Regions from separate parts of the Pseudomonas sp. GW822-FHT03F04 genome, predicted to be linked through region 1. Evidence: riboswitches for the same ligand, from Rfam matches in the RefSeq annotation. Region 1 holds a riboswitch; the other holds the start of a gene.

The links. Region 1 has a riboswitch for cobalamin ahead of cobO (cob(I)yrinic acid a,c-diamide adenosyltransferase). Riboswitches for the same ligand answer to the same signal wherever they lie in the genome.
Region 2: linked by a shared signal. The riboswitch ahead of AC1RMX_RS27040 (TonB-dependent receptor plug domain-containing protein) and the one ahead of cobO (cob(I)yrinic acid a,c-diamide adenosyltransferase) in region 1 are both predicted to bind cobalamin.

Annotation. Positions count from the first base shown of each region.
Region 1 covers NZ_JBXANF010000018.1:21,785-31,936, reverse strand. Annotated here, with positions in the region: gene AC1RMX_RS29350 (C40 family peptidase) at 1-411, shown strand, start outside; gene AC1RMX_RS29345 (C40 family peptidase) at 630-1,166, shown strand; gene AC1RMX_RS29340 (PQQ-dependent sugar dehydrogenase) at 1,236-2,549, opposite strand; gene AC1RMX_RS29335 (hypothetical protein) at 2,616-3,200, opposite strand; cobalamin riboswitch at 3,367-3,592, shown strand; gene cobO (cob(I)yrinic acid a,c-diamide adenosyltransferase) at 3,674-4,285, shown strand; gene AC1RMX_RS29325 (cobyrinic acid a,c-diamide synthase CobB) at 4,282-5,577, shown strand; gene bluB (5,6-dimethylbenzimidazole synthase) at 5,574-6,224, shown strand; gene cbiB (adenosylcobinamide-phosphate synthase CbiB) at 6,221-7,129, shown strand; gene cobD (threonine-phosphate decarboxylase CobD) at 7,122-8,132, shown strand; gene AC1RMX_RS29305 (cobyric acid synthase) at 8,129-9,595, shown strand; gene cobU (bifunctional adenosylcobinamide kinase/adenosylcobinamide-phosphate guanylyltransferase) at 9,583-10,104, shown strand; gene cobT (nicotinate-nucleotide--dimethylbenzimidazole phosphoribosyltransferase) at 10,101-10,152, shown strand, end outside.
Region 2 covers NZ_JBXANF010000014.1:12,534-22,685, reverse strand. Annotated here, with positions in the region: gene AC1RMX_RS27060 (low molecular weight protein tyrosine phosphatase family protein) at 1-147, opposite strand, end outside; gene AC1RMX_RS27055 (hypothetical protein) at 144-338, opposite strand; gene AC1RMX_RS27050 (ABC transporter substrate-binding protein) at 553-1,467, opposite strand; gene AC1RMX_RS27045 ((2Fe-2S) ferredoxin domain-containing protein) at 1,464-1,823, opposite strand; gene AC1RMX_RS27040 (TonB-dependent receptor plug domain-containing protein) at 1,823-3,760, opposite strand; cobalamin riboswitch at 3,853-4,058, opposite strand; gene AC1RMX_RS27035 (LysR family transcriptional regulator) at 4,093-5,001, opposite strand; gene AC1RMX_RS27030 (DoxX family protein) at 5,173-5,613, shown strand; gene AC1RMX_RS27025 (pirin family protein) at 5,701-6,600, shown strand; gene AC1RMX_RS27020 (sulfite exporter TauE/SafE family protein) at 6,625-7,383, opposite strand; gene AC1RMX_RS27015 (NYN domain-containing protein) at 7,493-8,236, opposite strand; gene mug (G/U mismatch-specific DNA glycosylase) at 8,604-9,110, shown strand; gene AC1RMX_RS27005 (TetR/AcrR family transcriptional regulator) at 9,083-9,715, opposite strand; gene AC1RMX_RS27000 (O-methyltransferase) at 9,828-10,152, shown strand, end outside.

The sequences.
Region 1 (10,152 bases):
GCAGACAGTATTCTTGAACGCGGCATGTCCCTGATCGGTACCCGTTACCGTTTCGGCGGTACCTCTGAAGCCGGGTTCGATTGCAGCGGTTTCATCGGCTATCTGTTCCGCGAAGAGGCCGGCATGAACCTGCCGCGCTCCACCCGCGAAATGATCAACGTGGATGCTCCGCTGGTATCGCGCAGCAACCTCGAACCGGGCGACCTGCTGTTTTTCGCCACCAATGGTCGTCGCGGTCGTGTAAGCCACGCCGGGATCTACCTGGGCGACAACCAGTTCATTCACTCCAGCAGTCGTCGCAGTGGCGGTGTCCGCATCGACAGCCTGGGTGACAGCTACTGGAGCAAGACCTTCATCGAAGCCAAACGCGCTTTGGCGAACGCTCCAACCGTGGTTACCGCTCGCAAGTAATCACGCCTTTGTCGCCACGCTCGTGGCGACAAGCGGTCCTTCAGGGGCAATAGACTTAAACTTTACAAGGTGAAGTTAAAGTCTTACTTGAAGTTTGCCGCGTAGCCGCTAGAATCCTGATCTATATTGATGGCAAACCGCCTGCGTCCCAACGCAGGCGGTTTTGTTTTCTGTCGAATCGGCAGTAAAAGCCGCAGCCAGATCAGGATGTTCTGCTTATGACGATGCCGGCCCGCCTCGCCCTGATGTTCTTCGCAGCGCTGCTCAGCGCTTGCGCCAGTCGCACTCCGCCGCCAGCCCCTGTGGTTCGCGCGCCGATTGTGTTCGGATCCTCCCAGGCTTTTTCTCCCGCTGCCGAAGACGTGCTGTTCCGTGCACTCGGGCTGGTGGGTACGCCTTATCGCTGGGGCGGCAACACGCCGGACTCGGGCTTCGATTGCAGTGGCCTGATCGGTTTCGTTTACCGCGATGCCGCCGGCATCAGCCTGCCGCGCTCGACGCGCGAGTTGATCGTCATGCAGGCGCCGAATGTCGGCAAGGAGGGTTTGCAGACCGGCGACCTGATCTTCTTCGCCACCAATGGCGGCTCTCAGGTCAGCCATGCGGGGATTTACGTCGGTGAAGGGCGCTTCGTTCACGCACCGGCCACCGGTGGCACGGTGAAGCTGGACAGTCTGTCGAAGGCGTATTGGCAGAAGGCCTACCTGAGTGCCAAGCGCGTTCTGCAGCCGGAGCATCTGGCGCATAACCCGTAGTCATCCGAAACAATAAAAAACCTGTGGGAGCACATTGGCTCCCACAGGTTTTTTTGTTTCAGGGCCGGGCTATTTAGCCGCCGAAACTCGCCACACCTTGTTCCCCACATCATCCGCCACCAGCAACCCACCTTGCTGGTCGATCACCACGCCGACCGGTCGCCCCAAAGCGTTCTCGTCCTTGTCGAGGAAGCCGGTCAGCACGTCCACTGGCGTTCCGCTCGGCTTGCCGGCAGCAAACGGGACGAAGATTACCTTGTAGCCACTGTGCGGCTTGCGATTCCACGAGCCGTGCTGGCCGATGAACGCGCCCTCCTTGAATTGCGCTGGCAACGTGTTGCCCTCGGCGAACGTCAGCCCCAGTGAGGCGGTATGCGGGCCGACGGCGTAGTCGGGAGCGATGGCCTTGGCCACCATCTCCAGGTTCTGCGGTTCGACGCGGACATCGACATGCTGGCCGTAATAGCTGAACGGCCAGCCATAAAATCCGCCGTCCTTGACCGAGGTGATGTAGTCCGGCACCAGGTCGCTGCCGATCTCGTCCCGTTCGTTCACTGCTGTCCACAGCGCGCCGCTTTTGGGTTCCCAGGCCAGACCGTTGGGATTGCGGATGCCCGAGGCGAAGATCCGGTGATTGCCGGTCGCACGGTCCACTTCCCAGATTGCCGCGCGGCCTTCTTCCTGATCCAGGCCGTTTTCGCCGACGTTGCTGTTCGAGCCGACTGTGACGTACAGCTTGCTGCCGTCCTTGCTGGCGATGACGTTCTTGGTCCAGTGGTGGTTGAGCGGGCCGCCCGGCAGATCCACGACCTTGATCGGCTGGTTCTTGATCTCGGTTGCGCCGGGCTCGTAGTGAAAGCGCAGCAAGCGGTCGGTGTCGGCGACGTACAGATCGTTGCCGACCAGGGTCATACCGAACGGAGAATTCAGATTTTGTAGAAATACCGTGCGGGTTTCGGCCACGCCATCGTGATCAGCGTCGCGCAACAGGGTGATGCGATTCGGGCTGGGAACCCCGGCGCCGGCACGGCCCATGATTTTCTTCGTCACCCAGCCACGTATCCCGTTGCCATCGTCCGGTTTCGGCGGGGCATTGGTTTCCGCCACCAGCACATCGCCATTGGGCAGCACGTAGAGCCAGCGCGGGTGGTCGAGATTCTCGGCAAACGCCGCCACCTGAGTGCCTGCCGCTGGCGTCGGTTTTGCGCCAGCCGGCCAGCCGATCGCCGGGGCGATGTTCACCGTCGGGATCAGGGTCTTGTTCGGTTCGGGCAGTTTGGGGGACGGGCCGGTGCCGTCCGAGACTTGCAGGCTGGAGGATTCACCACAGGCGGTGAGCCCTCCGGCGAGTGCGATGACGAAAACGAGGTGGGGCTTGCGCATTACTGATCTTCCCTATGAATGCATTCCTAATCATAGAGAAGTGCACGAGCCCGATGGTTCAACCGCTCAGCCGCGCGCCTCCTTGAACAGCACGGCAATGCCGGGGTGGTAGTTGCCGGCCTCGCTGCGCAATTTGCGATAGGCGTAGGGGAAATACCAGGCGACGGCGCAGGTGTGTTCCTTTTGCAGGTCGTCGACCATGTCCTGCAGTTCCTCGGGGCTGGCGCTGTGCTGGGCTTTCTGTGGGGCGACGAACAGGCAGCCGAGCTTGAGATCGCTGGCGTAGCTGATGCGCTTGGCGTCGCTGGTGATATCGGCCAGGGCCTGGGTCAGATTCAGGCTGTTGACGCGCGGCCAGCGTTGTGTCGCCTGGATGTAGGCGCGATCTTCGGCGCCGGCCAGGAACAGGTCGGCGCGGGCATTGCGCTCGCCTTCCTCGTTCTGCTTGCGGGTGGCGGTGTCGCGCAGGGTGACCAGTTCGGCCATCCACGCGGCGGCGGACAACAGGCCGAGGTTGGCCTTTTCGTCATGCCAGTACGGCGTGTCGTTGTCGCCGCGCACGGCGTTGTAGCGGTCGATACAGTCAAACCAGCGTTCCAGCACCGGGCGCAGGAATTCCAGCCGCGGATTGCTGATGATCATGCCTTGCATGGTGCTCTCCCTTGTTATTGTGATGTGCTCTCTGCATTCAAAAAGCATGGCTCTTTGATATCACTGCTGACAGTGTGGCACAAGATTGGCGTCAGATAATTGATCGACGGCAGTTATTCGCTTTCAGGGGGCCTCTTCATTTGACGCTCCACCCCCAACCCTCTAACCTTCGCGGCTTGTTTCAGGTGCTCTGTGACCGCTGTCGACAGAGTGAAACAGGGAAGCCGGTGAGGATGGTCTTCAAGCGAAGAACCATCACGATCCCGGCGCTGCCCCCGCAACGGTAAATGAGTAAAAGCTGCGTCCGATGCCACTGCTGCAAAGCGGGAAGGCGCGCAGCCAGGTCAAGGCCGCTCATGAGCCCGGAGACCGGCCTGATCCATCCAGCGGCATCACGGTGGGCGATGCCAGGCTTGTTGCCTTCTATTCTTGTGCCTGCCCGCCGTTATCCAGCCTCAACGGAGAGCTCCCCCATGACTGATTCCCCCGAACGCGACGAGCGCCACCTGGCGCGCATGCAGCGCAAAAAAGCCGTGATCGACGAGCGCATCGCCAATTCGCCAGACGAATGCGGCCTGGTGCTGGTGCTGACCGGCAATGGCAAAGGCAAAAGCAGCTCGGCGTTCGGCATGCTCGCCCGCGCCATGGGCCACGGCATGCAGTGCGGCGTGGTGCAGTTCATCAAGGGCCGCAACAGCACCGGGGAGGAGCTGTTCTTCCGCCGCTTCCCCGAGCAGGTACGCTTTCATGTGATGGGCGAAGGTTTCACCTGGGAAACCCAGGATCGCCAGCGCGACATCGCCGCTGCCGAAGCTGCATGGGAAGTGTCCCGCGAACTGCTGCGTGATCCGTCGATCGGTCTGGTGGTGCTCGATGAGCTGAACATCGCTCTCAAGCACGGTTACCTCGATCTGGATCAGGTGCTCAGCGATCTGCAGGCCCGTCCGCCGATGCAGCATGTGATCGTCACCGGCCGCGCTGCCAAGCCGGAAATGATCGAGATGGGCGACACCGTCACCGAAATGGGTATGATCAAACACGCCTTCCAGGCCGGTATCAAAGCGCAGAAAGGCGTCGAACTTTGAATCAACCACGTCACTGCCCGGCGGTATTGATCGCCGCGCCGGCCTCCGGCCAGGGCAAGACCACCGTCACCGCCGCGCTGGCCCGTCTGCACCGCAATCAGGGGCGCAAGGTTCGCGTATTCAAATGCGGCCCGGACTTTCTCGACCCGATGATCCTCGAGCGCGCCAGCGGTGCGCCGGTCTATCAACTGGACATGTGGATGGTCGGCGAGCAGGAAAGTCGACGTCTGTTGTGGGAAGCCGCCGCTGAAGCCGATCTGATCCTGATCGAAGGCGTGATGGGCTTGTTCGACGGCACACCGTCGAGCGCCGACCTGGCGCGGCATTTCGGCGTGCCGGTACTCGGCGTGATCGATGGCACGGCCATGGCCCAGACCTTCGGCGCCTTGGCGCTGGGTCTGGCGCGCTACCAGCCGGACCTGCCGTTCGCCGGCGTGCTGGCCAACCGCGTCGGCACCGTGCGCCATGCGCAGTTGCTCGAAGGCAGCCTTACTGAAGGTTTGCGCTGGTACGGCGCGTTGTCCCGGGAAACCGGGATAGAACTGCCAAGTCGCCATCTTGGTCTGGTGCAGGCCAGCGAACTCAATGACCTCGATGTGCGCCTCGACGCCGCCGCAGAAGCGCTGGCCAGCACTTGCGAGGTAGCGCTGCCACCGGCCGTCGAATTCGCCGCGCCTGAAATCGTCAAGACCGAAAGGCTGCTCGACGGCGTGCGGATTGCCGTCGCCCGTGACGAGGCGTTTGCCTTCACCTATGGCGCCAGTCTCGATCTGTTGCGGGCGATGGGCGCGGAGCTGAGTTTCTTCTCGCCGATCCGCGATACGCAATTGCCTGAGGCCGACAGCTTGTACCTGCCCGGCGGTTATCCGGAATTGCACCACGTGGCCTTGTCGCAAAACGCCGACATGCTCCGTGCGATCCGCGCGCATCACGCCGCCGGCAAACCGTTACTCGCCGAATGTGGCGGCATGCTCTATCTGCTGGATTCGTTGACCGATGTCGAAGGCACCCGCGCTGATTTGGTCGGCCTGCTGAGTGGCGATGCCGTGATGCAGAAACGTCTGGCCGCGCTGGCCTTGCAAGAGGTCGACATGCCGGAAGGCCTGTTGCGCGGCCACACCTATCACCATTCCCTGACCACCACCGAACTGACGCCGATTGCCCGTGGCCACAGCCCCAATGGCGGGCGTGGTGCCGAAGCGGTGTATCGGGAAGGGCGGATGACCGCCTCGTACGTGCACTTTTACTTCCCGTCGAATCCGTCGGCGATTGCCGCACTGTTGGTGCCATGACCGACAACGCATTCACTGAAACCGAGCGCGAAGCGGTCTATCGCGCCATCGCCGAACGTCGCGACATGCGCCACTTCAGCGGCGGCACGGTCGAGCCTGAATTGCTGCGCCGATTGCTTGAAGCCGCACATCAGGCGCCGAGCGTCGGTCTGATGCAGCCGTGGCGCTTTATCCGTATCAGCGACCGCGCTTTGCGTGGCCAGATCCAGGATCTTGTAGAGGAAGAACGAGTACGCACCGCCGAAGCCCTCGGCGAGCGCAGCGACGAGTTCATGAAGCTCAAGGTCGAAGGCATCAATGACTGTGCGGAAGTGTTGGTCGCAGCCTTGATGGACGATCGCGAGCGACACATTTTCGGCCGTCGCACGCTGCCGGAAATGGACATGGCCTCATTGTCCTGCGCGATCCAGAACCTGTGGCTGGCGGCGCGCGCCGAAGGCCTGGGCATGGGCTGGGTGTCGCTGTTCGAACCGCAGGCGCTGGCCGATCTGCTGAAACTGCCGGCCGGGGCCAAGCCGCTGGCGGTTCTGTGTCTGGGACCGGTCAAGGAATTCTATCCGGCGCCGATGCTGGTACTCGAAGGGTGGGCGCAGGCGCGTCCGCTCAATGAGCTGCTGTATGAAAATTTCTGGGGAGTGAGTCAATGAGTGTGGCGTTGTTGAGTGTCGCCGCGGTCGCGCTGGATGCGCTGCTGGGTGAACCGAAACGCTGGCATCCGCTGGTGGCGTTCGGCAATTTCGCCGGGCGCATCGAGCAACGATTCAATAGCGGCGGTCGCGGCTGGCGCAGCCATGGCGTCACCGCGTGGGTGATCGCGGTGCTGCCGCTGACCCTGCTCGCCACGGCATTGTCCTGGGCGCCGTACGTGGGCTGGGTGGTCGAGATTCTCGCGCTGTATTGCGCCCTCGGCATGCGCAGTCTCGGCGAGCACGTCGAGCCGGTGGCCAAGGCCCTGCGCAGCGATGATCTGGAAGAGGCGCGCAAACGCGTGGGTTATCTGGTCAGCCGTCAGACCAGTGAGCTGGACAGCACCGCTGTCGCCCGCGCCGCCACTGAATCGGTACTGGAGAACGGCAGCGATGCAGTGTTCGCCGCACTGTTCTGGTTTGCCGTGGCCGGTGCGCCGGGCGTGGTGCTCTATCGTCTGAGCAATACGCTCGACGCGATGTGGGGCTATCGCAACGAACGTTTCGAGCGTTTCGGCTGGGCGGCGGCGAAGATCGACGACGTCCTCAACTACATTCCTGCGCGGCTGGTGGCGTTGACCTACGCGCTGCTGGGCAAGACCCGACTGGCGCTGAAATGCTGGCGCACCCAGGCGCCGAAATGGGACAGCCCGAACGCAGGTCCAGTGATGGCCGCCGGCGCGGGTGCGCTGGGCGTCGAGTTGGGCGGGCCGGCGATCTATCACGGCGAGCTGCACGAGCGTCCGCAACTGGGCGAAGGCACGCCAGCCGACGCCGATTCCATCGATCGCGGCTGGCAATTGGTCCAGCGCGGGGTATGGTTATGGCTGCTGATTCTCTGCGTGGGGGCTGAATTCTATGCTTGAGCACGGTGGCCGGCTGCGCAGGGCGGCGCTCGAATACGGCATCGCTGAAGAAGACTGGCTCGACTTGTCCACTGGCCTCGCGCCATGGCCGTTTCCGGTTCCGGACATTCCGCTGCGGGCGTGGGCGCGCTTGCCGGAAACCGATGACGGCCTGGAGCAGGCGGCGTGCGACTACTACGGTGCCGCGCAAGTGTTGCCGGTGGCCGGTTCGCAGATGGCCATTCAGTTGCTGCCGCGTTTGCGCCGGGCCGGCAAGGTCGGCGTGTTGTCGCCGTGTTATGCCGAGCATGCCGAAGCCTGGCGGCGCAGTGGTTACATCGTGCGCGAAGTGCTGGAGCAGGAAGTCGATTTCTTCCTCGACAGCCTCGATGTGTTGGTGGTGGTCAATCCGAACAATCCTACGGGCCTGAGCCTGACCCCGGCGCGCTTGCTCGACTGGCATGCGCGGCTGGCCCAGCGCGGTGGCTGGCTGGTGGTCGACGAAGCGTTCATGGACAACACGCCGCAGTTGAGCCTGGCTCCGCATGCACATCAGGTTGGTCTGATCGTGTTGCGTTCGTTCGGCAAGTTTTTCGGTCTGGCCGGTGTGCGGCTTGGGTTTGTGCTGGCCGAGCGCAAGTTGCTCCGGTTGCTGGCCGAGCAGGTCGGGCCCTGGGCCGTCAGCGGGCCGACCCGCGTGTTGGGTCAAACCTGCCTGCAAGACACCGAAGGTCATACCCGCCAGCGGATCCGCAGTGACGAGGTCAGTGAACGGCTGGCTGCGCTGCTCGAACGCTACGGCTTCAAACCTCAGGGTGGTTGCGCGCTGTTTCAGTGGCTGATCACCGAACACGCTGCCGCGCTGCACGAGTTCATGGCCCGCCGGGGCATTCTCCTGCGCCTCTTCGCGCACAACAGCAGCCTGCGTTTCGGCCTGCCCGCCAACGCCGCCGATGAAGTGCGCCTTGAGCAAGCCCTGCAAGCCTTCGCCCTGGACCGCTCTATGGAAAATCAACCAGCATGACCACATTAATGGTGCAGGGCACCACCTCCGACGCCGGCAAAAGCACGCTGGTGACGGCGCTGTGCCGCTGGGCAACCCGCCAGGGCGTTGCCGTGGTGCCATTCAAACCGCAGAACATGGCGCTCAACAGCGCGGTGACTGCTGACGGCGGCGAGATCGGCCGGGCACAAGCGGTACAGGCGCAAGCCGCGCACCTTGAGCCACACACCGACATGAATCCCGTGCTGCTCAAGCCGAATAGTGACACTGGCGCCCAGGTCATCATCCACGGTCGCGCGGTTACCAGCATGAACGCTGTCGCCTATCACGACTACAAAGCCATCGCCATGCAGGCCGTGCTCGCCTCTCACGAGCGCTTGAGCACTGCTTATCCGTTGGTGATGGTCGAAGGCGCGGGCTCGCCGGCAGAGATCAATCTGCGCGCCGGCGACATCGCCAACATGGGTTTCGCCGAAGCGGTGGATTGCCCGGTTTTGTTGATTGCCGACATTAACCGTGGCGGCGTGTTTGCCCATCTGGTCGGCACGCTGGAGCTGCTGTCGCCGAGTGAGCAGGCGCGAGTCAAAGGCTTCATCATCAACCGTTTTCGCGGTGACATCGCCTTGCTGCAACCGGGCCTCGACTGGCTGGAACAACGCACCGGCAAGCCGGTGGTGGGCGTGCTGCCGTACGTGATGGACCTGCATCTGGAGGCCGAGGACGGCATCGATCAGCGCCAGACCGACAAGGCCGAGCAAGTCTTGAAAGTGGTGGTGCCGGTGCTGCCGCGCATCAGCAACCACACCGATTTCGATCCTCTGCGACTGCATCCGCAAGTGGATCTGCAATTCATCGGCCCGGGGCAAGCGATTCCGCCGGCCGATCTGATCATCCTGCCGGGCTCGAAAAGCGTGCGCAGCGACCTTGCGTATCTGCGCACCAATGGCTGGGAAACCGCCATCAGCCGACATCTGCGTTACGGCGGCAAGCTGCTGGGAATCTGCGGCGGTCTGCAAATGCTCGGGGAGCAGGTCCATGATCCGTTGGGCCTTGAAGGCGCGCCGGGTTCCAGCGCCGGTCTGGGCTTGCTGGCGTTTGAAACGCAGCTCGAAGCCGAGAAGCAATTGCGCAATGTGCGCGGGCGTCTGGCGCTGGAAGATGCCGAGGTTAGCGGTTATGAAATTCATGCCGGCGTGACCACGGGAGCTGCGCTGGAAAACGCCGCTGTGCATCTGGATGACGGCCGCTGTGATGGTGCGCAAAGTCTCGATGGACAGATTCTCGGCACCTACCTGCATGGCCTGTTCGAATCGCCGGCGGCCAGTGCGGCGCTGTTGCGCTGGGCCGGTCTGAACGATGTGCAGGAAGTGGATTACCACGGCCTGCGCGAACGCGACATCGAGCGGTTGGCGGATCTGGTGGAGAAGCATCTGGATACCGGGCTGTTACGTGAACTCTGTGGAATGTCCCTATGCTCCAACTGATCCTCGGCGGCGCCCGCTCCGGCAAAAGTCGCCTGGCTGAAAAACTCGCCACTGACAGCGCGCTGGCAGTGACGTACATCGCTACCAGTCAACCGCTGGACGGTGAAATGAATGAGCGCGTCGCTCATCACCGCGCGCGCCGTCCCGCCGAATGGGCGCTGATCGAAGAGCCGCTGGAGCTGGCCCGGGTCCTGCGCGAAACCGCCAGTGCCGAACGTTGCCTGCTGGTGGATTGCCTGACCCTGTGGCTGACCAATCTGCTGATGCTCGATGACGCCGAGCGCCTCGCTGCCGAACGCGAAGCCCTGCTCGAATGCCTGGCGTCGCTGCCGGGTGAAATCATTTTTGTCAGCAACGAGACCGGAATGGGTGTCGTGCCGCTGGGCGAATTGACTCGCCGCTACGTCGATGAAGCCGGTTGGCTGCATCAAGCTCTGGCCGAGCGTTGTCAGCGAGTCGTCCTGACGGTTGCCGGCCTGCCCCTGACTCTGAAAGGACCTGCGTTATGACCCAAGCCTGGTGGCTGAACCCGTGCAAACCGGTGGATACGGACGCCG
Region 2 (10,152 bases), on a different contig from region 1:
GCGAATATCCGCTGGGCCGATGGTCTTGCGTGCATTGGGGCTGGTGCCCGCTGAACGAACATTGAAGCCGGGCCGGCGGCGCCAGACTGCTTCCGCTGTTGGGCTGCGCCATTGGTTACGACTGCAAATGAACAGTAGGTTCGTCACTCTTGATCCAGCAATTGGCGGGTGGAACGAATGGGGTAGCTCATGCCGAGTTGGCGAGCCCTGACCAGTTTGGTGGATCGGATGTACATCAACTTCCAGTTCTTTTCCGGTTTGAAAGTTGGCGGACGAACCGCTTTGTCATTGCCGTGTTTACGGGCCTGGGTGCGTCTCCAGGCGCGGGTTCTGTTCATGGTCTGTCCTCGTGAATACCGGGTTCAGCAGCCGCGGTAATACGAGTTGGGCGTATGGTAAACGCGAATCGGGAGTACCGAAAGCTGGACGCATTGAAAATCGTCATTTGCCGCCATGAATGGCGGCGGTGCGGGATTCTCACCAAGAACTCGCGAAACGCCTTTCAGCCGGAGGCAGGAAAAATAAATCTGTCCCCTTTAAGGACTGTCCCCTTTAAGGACTCAATGCCTTGAGCTGTCGCGCCAACTCCAGCGCCACCCGACCACTACCCACCGTCGGCAACAGATGCGTGAAGGGAATATCGATGATCCGGTTCTCGCGCACCGCCCGCAGGGTCGACAGCACCGGATCCTGCCTCAGCAACTGACGCTTGCGACTGGCCGGCGACCATTGCGCGTCGGCCAGCAGGATCACGTCGGGGTCACTGGCGAGCAGGGTTTCGCGGCTGGCGGTCACCCGGTATTGATTGATGTCGGCGAACAGGTTTCGAGCCCCGGCTGCGGCCAGCAGGGTGGTGACAAATCCACGCCGGCCTTCACTGTCGAGACCGTTGACCTCGCTGTCGAGATAGAACACTGACAGCGGCCTGCCCGGGCGGGTTAAAGCCTTGGCCTTTTCCAGATCGGCATCCATCGCATCGCTCAGTTCTCGAGCGCGCTGCTGTCGGTGCAGCAAGGCTCCGAGGGTCGAGAGGTCGTTGCGGATGTGTTCGAAGTAATCCAGCGAATGTCCGTTGCAGGCCGACTCCAGCAAATACGAAGCCACGCCGTTGCGCCCCAGTCCGCTGCGTGACGTGACGCCGTTGCCAAACGCCGTGGCGAAGCCGCCGACCACCAGATCCGGTTTCTGCGCGTACAGCACTTCGCTCGATGGATAGCGGGGCGAAATCACCGGCACGCCGAAGTACTCGGATTGCGGCGCACCGGTGTCATCCAGATAGGCGACGCCGGCCAGCGCCGGGCCGGCGCCCAACGCCAACACGAGATCGGCCGCATGCTGATTGAGGGCGACAATCCGCGACGGTGGTGATGCCGGCAGGTGCCAGGTCTCGCCACAATTGCGGTAGTCATCTGCCAGAACCGGAGAAGCGCAGAGCAGGGCACCCGCCAGAAGGCACAGCGTTCTCACGAGCGCTCCTTGATCAACAGATCCTCGACCACTTCGCCGCCCACCAGGTGCACTTCGACCAGCCGTTGCGCATCCGCGTGGCTGCGTACGCCATACCAGCAGGTCTCCGGATACACCGTCATGACCGGCCCCAGGTTGCACGGGAACTGACAGTGCGTGCGGGTCAGCAAAACCCCGCCCGGTGTCTCGATGCGGTCATGCGCCAGCAAGTGCCGACGCAGGGTTTTCCATATCTGCAAGGCGCCGCGCTGGGTGCAGCGCGGGCCGGTGCAGAGGAACACGTGGCGGGCATGGGCGGGAACATGCGACCAGTCCGGGTGCGTGTCGACGCCGTCGATGGTTTTGATTTCAGCCATCAGAAACGGTACGTGTAGCGCACTTCGGAGGTGAACGGCCGTCCGAGGTTGTCGACGTTGTTCGAGCGGCTGGTGACGTAATCGCGGTCGAACAGGTTTTCCACCAGCAGGCTCAACCGGTGCTGGTGCGCGCCGTCCAGGTAGCGATAAGCGTCGGCGTCCACCACGGAGTAATGGCCGTACTCGACCTGTTTCGAGCTGATCACATCGCGAATGTAGCGGATCGCACCGCCGGCCCCCCACATCCGGTCAACCGACTCGTAACCGATGCGCGAGCGGGCGAAGAAGCTCGGCACATCGTTCAGCGTCACCCCGGCGCGCGATTCGGTGAGGTTGCGAGTCATGTCCGCTTGCAGGCTCCATTGCTCGTTGAGCGCCAGTTTCGCGTCCGCCTCGAAACCGCGCATCTGGATCCGCCCCTGGCCGTTGACCCATTGGATGTCGTCGAGGGTGATCAGGTCGTCGATCTTGCGTTTGAACAGGGTGGCGCTGGCGCTGAATTCGCGATCGAGCAGCAGGCCTTTGTAGTCGAGACCCAGTTCGGCGTTACGGCTTTTCTCCGGTTTCAGGTTGCGGTTGCCCAACTCGTCGCCCGGTTCGTTGACGAACAACTGCTCGGCGTTCGGCAGTTTGTAGGCAGTGCCGTACTGGCCGCGCAGTGCCCAGTGTTCATTGAGGTCGTACAGCGAAGTGAGCATGCCGACCGTGGCGCTGTCGCCGCCGCTCATGGCTTCGTGACGAATGCCGATGCTCGGATGCCAGTCGGGCAGGGCGTCGATCTGCGGGCGCAACTGGGTGTACAGCGCGTGGGCTTCGGCCTTGTCATTGTCGATGATCAGCACATCGTCCTGGCCTTTGAACCACTGGTTGTCCGTCCCGAACACCAGCACATGGCCGCCGGGCAATTCGGCTTTGCCTTCGGCCTGCACGCCCCAGTCGGTGAAGCCCCAGTAGTCGTTGTGATTGATGGTTCTGGTGCCGCCATTGGCGGTGTTGTTGATGCGCGTGTAGCGGGTGTCCCAGTCGTTGATGTGGCCTTTGACGAAATAGCTCAGGCGCTCGTTGATGTTCTGTTCGAAGGTCGCCGTGGCGATCTGCTGGACGCGGTCGTTGGTGGTCTTGTGGTTGTCGACCGGGCGGGCGAAGTCGAGGTTGGCGTCGGCGTATTGGTAGAACAATTCCATCCGCGCATCGTCGCCAAAGGACTGAATCGCCTTGCCGCCGAAGGTGGTGACTTCGTAGGCGCGCTTCTTGTTGCTGTCGTTCTTGATGTCGCGATTGCGAAACGGCTGATAGCCATCCGAAACGTTATGACTGACGTAGGCCAGCAAGCCCAGATCGCCGAAACCGTTGGTGAAGATGTTCTCGACTCGCGCATCCTCGGTGGTGCCACCGAAGGTATCCACGCCCATGTTCACTTCGCCGGAGGCTTTGCGGCTTTGCGGGCTGCGGGTGACGATGTTGATCACGCCGGACACGGCCTGAGTGCCGAACAGCAGGCTCTGCCCGCCCTTGAGCACTTCGATGCGTTCGATGGCGTTGGCCGGCAGGGTGTCCAGGTACAGGCCGCCGTACAGGCGATTGTTCAGACGCACGCCGTCGAGCAGGATCAGCGTGTCATCGTTGCGCCCGCCCAGCAGGGAATAGGTGCCGTAGTCGAACGGGCCGTTTTTCGGCGCGACGTACAGGCCGGGAATGAACATCTGCATCACGCGGGTGACATCGGCGCTGGGGCCGGCACGTTCGATCTGCTCGCGGGTGACGATCTCGACCTTGCTGCCGAACTGCGCCATGTCGGCCACGGTCGTGGACTCCACGGACGGCGCGGAAACGATTTGCTGAGTGAGTTCGAGCGGCGCGTCGTCCGCCAGCAACAGGGGGCTGAACAGACAGCCAAGCAACAGGGATGGAGCCGGAGTGTTGAAAGGTCGAATCATTGTCTTCTCGAAAGGATCTTCGCAGAAGAGCATGCAGGAGAAGGCATCGCGCACACGCCGACACCGGCCCATGCCCGCCCACCGCAGGAGTTTGCCAAACAGAATTTCAGGCCGGTCTCCGGGCTCGCGCGTATGGACGCTTTCACCTTCCCATGGCCGTCTGGCCACAGTGGTGTGTCGAAAGCATCACGCGCCTACCGTTGCGGGGGCAGCACCGGACTTGTTCGAAAAGAACGTACCGGTTTCCCGTTTCACCCCATGCACGGCGGCATGGGACACCTGAAACAGGGCGGCATCTGAACATTCGGATGACCGCTCGTCAACTTTCCGGGTCAAGCCTCGTGCGTGTTCTGCTGAACGAAGCGCTCGATCAACCACCGCGCCGCCGGGCCCGGTGGCACATCGGTACGGTAGATCGCGTCGAAGGTGTATTGCCCGCTGGCGTACTCCGACAAATCCAGCTGTACCAGTCGGCCGCTGTCCAGATCCTCCTGAATCATCGGCTTCGGCATATTCCCCCAGCCGATGCCCTCGCGCAGCAACATGTGTTTGGCACCCAGGTCCGCCAGGCGCCAGGTGCGGTTGCTCAGCACGGCGAACTCCCTGTCCTTGGTCAGGCGTGAGCGATCGGACAGCACCAGTTGCGTATGCTCACGTCCGGCACCGGGAACGTTGGCTTCGCCCGAAGCCAGCGGATGATTCGGTGCCGCCACCGGAATCAGCTCGACGCTGCCGATGCCGATTCTTTCGATACCGTTGATGCCGTCGTTCATGGGCCCGCTGACGCCGACCACCGCGCCGCGATTGATCACCCGTTCAGTCACGGCGCCGAGTGCTTCCATGTGCAGGTGCAGGGCCACGGTGGGGAATTCTTCCCGAAAGGATTTCAGCGCATCCACCACGCGCTCGGCGGGCAACATCACGTCGAGCACCACGTGCACTTCGGCCTCCAGCCCCTGCAGCAGGCCTTTGACCTTGGCTCGCAAACCGTGCACGCCGTTGGCGATGGTCCGGGCTTCGGCCAGCACGGTGCGGCCGGCGTCGGTCAGTTGCGGTTTGCGGGTGGTTTCGCGATCAAACAGGGTGACGCCCAATTGCATCTCAAGGTTGGCGATCGAGTAGCTGATCACCGACGTCGCCCGGTGAAGCTTGCGCGCAGCGGCTGCAAAACTGCCGACTTCGACGACAGTCAGGAATACACGCAGTTGATCGAGTGTCGGTGTGCCTGGATCGGAGATCATGCCTGTGTCCTTGAGTCGCCATGGGCGCGTTACCGTGGAATATGCAGCTTACCTATTTTATCGAACGTAATGATCTAAATTAGTCGGCTATTCAGATGAGCTGCCGAGGCGCAACATTTCTTCATCCGGACGGTTCAAGTCGAACCGGACCCCATTGAAGGAAATACTCCCATGGCTACTTCTGCAAACATCGCTCAAACACAGGCTTCTGAACAGAACGCTTCCGACACCAAACAAGCTTCGGCTGCCTTGATTGGCCGCGTATTGCTCAGCGTGATTTTCATTCTCTCCGGTTTTTCCAAACTGGCCGCTCCGGCCATGATGATCGGTTACATCGGCTCGGTGGGCCTGCCGCTTCCACAAGTGGCACTGGCAGTGGCGATCATCGTTGAAGTCGGTGGTGGCCTGGCGCTGATCGCCGGATACCGCACCCGCACCGTCGCCGCTGTGCTGGCTGCGTTCAGCGTGTTCACCGCACTGGCCTTCCACAGTGCACTGGCTGACCAGAACCAGTTCATCCACTTCTTCAAGAACATCGCCATGGCCGGTGGCCTGTTGCAGGTCGTGGCCTTCGGCGCCGGCCGCTTCAGCCTCGACGCTCGTCGCGGTTGATACCCGAGCGCGGTGAAGGACAGGTTCCTTCACCGCGTTTCAGCATTTTTTGTTGGCCGTACCCCGCGACAGAACCGAGTAATCATCATGACCGTTCAGCAGCAACTTTCTGGCTATACCCGTGAGACCCATACCCTCCGAGCAATCCGTTATCGCACCAGCGGCAGTGGGCATGGCGCGATCGTGCGACTGATGAGCCCTTCGGATCTGGGGCATCTGATCAAGCCGTTTGTGTTTCTCGATCTGTTTGAAGGCGAGGCCTCGTTCATTCACGGCATGCCGATGCATCCGCATTCGGGGATCGCCACCGTCACGGTGATTACCGAAGGCAACTTGCGTTTCGAGGACGCCGAGTCGGGCAAGGGCATGATTGATTACGGCGGTGTCGAGTGGATGCGGGCGGGCGGCGGTGTCTGGCACGGCAAGGAAATGTCGGTGGGTACTTCGGAGCGGGTTCAGGGCTTTCAACTGTGGGTGGCGCTGCCTCCAGAGCTGGAAAACGCCAGTGTCGACAGCCAATACCTTGAGTCCGGCGCGATGCCTGAAGTGGGGCCGGCGCGGGTGATTCTCGGCTTGCACCAAGGTGTCCAGAGCCCGGTTAGAGCGCCTGCGGGAATGAATTACTTGTTGGTCACGCTGGGTGCCGGGGAATCCTGGACGTACACCCCACCCGAAGGTCACGAGTCGTTATGGCTGAGTGTCAGCCGTGGATTACTGGCGGCGCCGGATCTGGTCAGCGCGGGTGAAATGGCGGTCTTCGAACCTGGCAACGGCGCCGTGACGCTAAAGGCCATGCGCGAAGGCACGGTGTTCGTGATCGGCTCGGCGCAACCACATCCCTATGACCTGGCGCTGGGAAACTACTCCGTGCACACCAACCCGCAAGCCTTGCGAGAGGGTGAGGCGAAGATTGCGGAAATCGGTGGGCGGTTGCGTGAGTATCTCAAACAGTCGGACGGGTCGGCTGCCGTGCCGGTGTTCAAGTAAGCCGGGTCTGGCCTGGGAATTCACTCAGGCCATGTATCCCTCGACACCATCCCACAACAGTTTCAGCGCCGTGACTACCAGCAGGCCATAACAGGCGCGGTACATCTGGCGCTGATCCAGTCTGGCGTGCAGCCGCCAGCCCAGCCAGACCCCGCTGGGTACTGCGAGCAGGCTGACGAACATCAGCGTCAGGACGTTGCCGCTGGGTTTGGCCAGCAGCAGCCAGGGTACGGCTTTAAGCAGATTGCCGACCGTGAAAAACAGGCTGGTGGTTCCGGCATACATCTGTTTGCTCAGGCCCAGCGGCAACAGATAGATTGCCAGCGGCGGCCCGCCGGAGTGCGCGACCATGGTCGTGATGCCCGATGTAAGGCCGGCGGCCAGCGCTTTGGGCGATGAGCGCGGCTTCACGCGGACTTCTCCACCCGCCTTGAACCACAAACCGACAAACAGCAGGGTGACCACCGCCATTACGATGGCGATCGCTCGGTGATCCAGCACCCGAAAAAGCAGATAACCCAGGCCTATGCCGACGACCAGTCCTGGTACCAGCAGGCGCAGATCCGGTTTTGACCAGGTTGAAGGCTTCCAGTAGCGCAGACTGAACAAGTCCATGGCGACAAACAGCGGCGCCAACAGCCCGCCAGCCGTGATCGGGTCCATCACCAACGACAGCAACGGAATCCCGACAATCGCGAAACCACCGCCGAACGCGCCCTTCATGAAGCAGATCAGGAACACGCCGGCGAAGGTGACGAGGAGGGTGGTGAGGGTCAGTTCCAAGGTTTTCGCTCACTTCATGAGGGCGGGAAATGGCCTTAATTTCGCTCATGATCTGCGCGGTTAACAGTTACAGTTTTGAGGTTATTCCGTGGGCCAGTTGCCGGGCGGATCATGGGTTTGAACCCAGATCGATACTGTTGTCATTGGATGCGGGTCGAAGCTTCGGCTTCGGGCATGTGGAGCGTAATCCATCGATGTGCTCCATCAACCCATCAGGAATGTTCTGCCACATCGGATCAAGTATGAAATCAACGCCTTCGCGGCGAGCCATCTTCGCCGCCGGTACAAAGTCTGCATCACCCGCAATGAGGACGATCTGATCGACTTGTTGCTTGAACGAAAGTGATGCGACATCGACGCCGATTCTCATATCAACCCCCTTTTGTCGGGTGTCTATGCTGACGTCGGTTTCTGTCAGGTCGGATATCTGAATTTTGCCTTTGAGCAGCTCGGCGATTCTTGAGGGTTTGATTGTCCATTTCACATCTTTCGATAGATGTCCCAGCCGCAGGGCCAGTTTGCGTTTGCTTCGCAACCGAATATGTAGCTCTCTACGAAAAACCGCTTCTTTGGATTTGGAGAAGTCCACGAATTTTTTCGTTATGGGGTTGTGCTGCTTTGTGTCCAATGGAGGGCAGTCGTAGAAAAATATTCTATAAAGCTCTTTTCTGGGACGTTGCTGCGGCCCTGAAGGCAGGCCACTTTGACCAGAGAAGGCTCTGGACATCAGGTGAGCTGTTGCCCATCGGTGTACCAGATCGGCAGCGCGTTCGGCATTGAATGCGTTGTGAGGTTCTATCCTTCGAAATCGCTTGATGAAGTAGGCACCGTCAACCAGAACCGCTGTGGGCATACGTTCTTCCTGAAAACAAAAACGCCCAAGGGTTTGGCACGTCCTGGATGGTTAGGACGGCTTACTGCCTTGGGCGGGATGTGGGTAGGTTAGGGAGCGATGACGGTGCCGTCAATCGCGCCTTCTTTGTTTTGATCAAGGCCTGCCCATCAGTCTTGAATGTGCTTTTCATTCTGTCGATGAGCAGGGACCGGGGGAAAGATAAAGCCTAAGGAATTGGCCCACAAGCCAGCACTTTCTGACGTATTTGTAGGTTTTTGCGCAAGGGCTTGTAGCTTGAAGGAATGGGGTATGACTGTTTTGAACGGTCAATATCAAAACACGCAGTCGTACAGATTGGAGTATCTGAAATAAAGGGGAAAAGTTGATGCTTGAAGACATCCTGACCGAAGGCCTGTCCGTAGTGTTCTGCGGGATCAACCCTGGCCTGTTAGCGGCGGAGCAGGGGCATCACTTCGCCGGACGAAGCAATCGCTTCTGGCGCACGTTGCACCTGGCTGGGTTCACACCGCACGAGGTGAGCCCTGAAAGCGATCGTACGATCCTGCAATTTCATTGCGGGTTGACCGCCGTGGTCGAGCGTCCGACGGTCCGGGCGGATCAGTTATCGGCGGACGAATTCACCGCCGCCGCTGCGAATTTCGAACGCAAGATCGCCCGGTATTCGCCGCGCTTCGTGGCGTTTCTCGGCAAGGCTGCCTATGCCGGGTTGTCCGGGAAAAAGTCGATTGAATGGGGGCTGCAAAACACCCCGTTTGGCGGTGCGGCAGTGTGGGTTCTGCCGAATCCCAGCGGCCGCAATCTGGCGTTCAACCAGGAACAACTGGTGATGGCGTATCGACAGCTTTACCTGTCATCGAGCGAAACCACATAAGCACGAAACATGTCGGCCATCGCCTCCGCACGCGCGGTGATTTCGTCGTCAGTACGCGGGCTGAGTGAGAAATCCTTCCCCACCGAACTGAGTGTGGCCAGGATCAGATCGCAGGCCAGTGTGCGAGTGGATTCGCTCGCCTCGGGCAGCAATTCAACCATGAACGCCTCAAAGGTTCGCTTGCCCGCCGCCCGTACTTCATGGGCTTCCGGCGCATCGCGATAAAGCGGTGCCGCATCGCTCAACGCACCACGCATCTGCGCCTCTTCACACTCCGAACGGATAAACGCATGCACCAGCGTGCGCAGACGATCCAGTGGCGATGCTTCCCGATTTTGCAGAATCCGCTGCAGCATCTCCGTGGTTTGCAACCACTCATCACTCTGCAACCGAAACAGAATCGCCGCCTTGTTCGGGAAGTACTGATACAGCGAGCCCACGCTCACGCCAGCCTTCTCCGCAACCCGCGCCGTGGTGAATCGGGCCGCACCTTCTTTGGCCAAAACCTGAATAGCCGCCTGCAGAATCGCGGAAACCAACTCGGCGGAGCGGGCCTGTTGCGGCTGTTTGCGTGAGGAAATACGGGCAGTCTGACGGTCGGTCATGGTCGGCTCAGGCGTGTAGAGGGAATGCGAATAGCGAATCGGGCCATTCGCTCGCATCATTTAAACGCGACGAATCATTCGCATTTTAGCCCTCAACTGACGGAAAACCACCATGACAACCTTGACCACTGAACCCCTGGCAACTCTGATCGAACGCCTCTACACCCAGGCCAGCGCCGCCACCAGTCCGCTCCTGAACACCGTGTCCAATGAAGAACGTGAACGCCTGATGCACAGCAAAACCGAGTACCGCGAACTCTACGGCATGCTCAAAGACCTGTGGCTGCCTGTCTCCCGCGACACCGGCAAACTGCTGTACATGCTGGCCCGTAGCACCCAGGCCAAAGCCATCGTTGAGTTCGGAACCTCGTTCGGCCTGTCGACCCTGCACCTGGCAGCGGCGCTGCGGGACAATGGCGGCGGTGCGCTGATCGGCA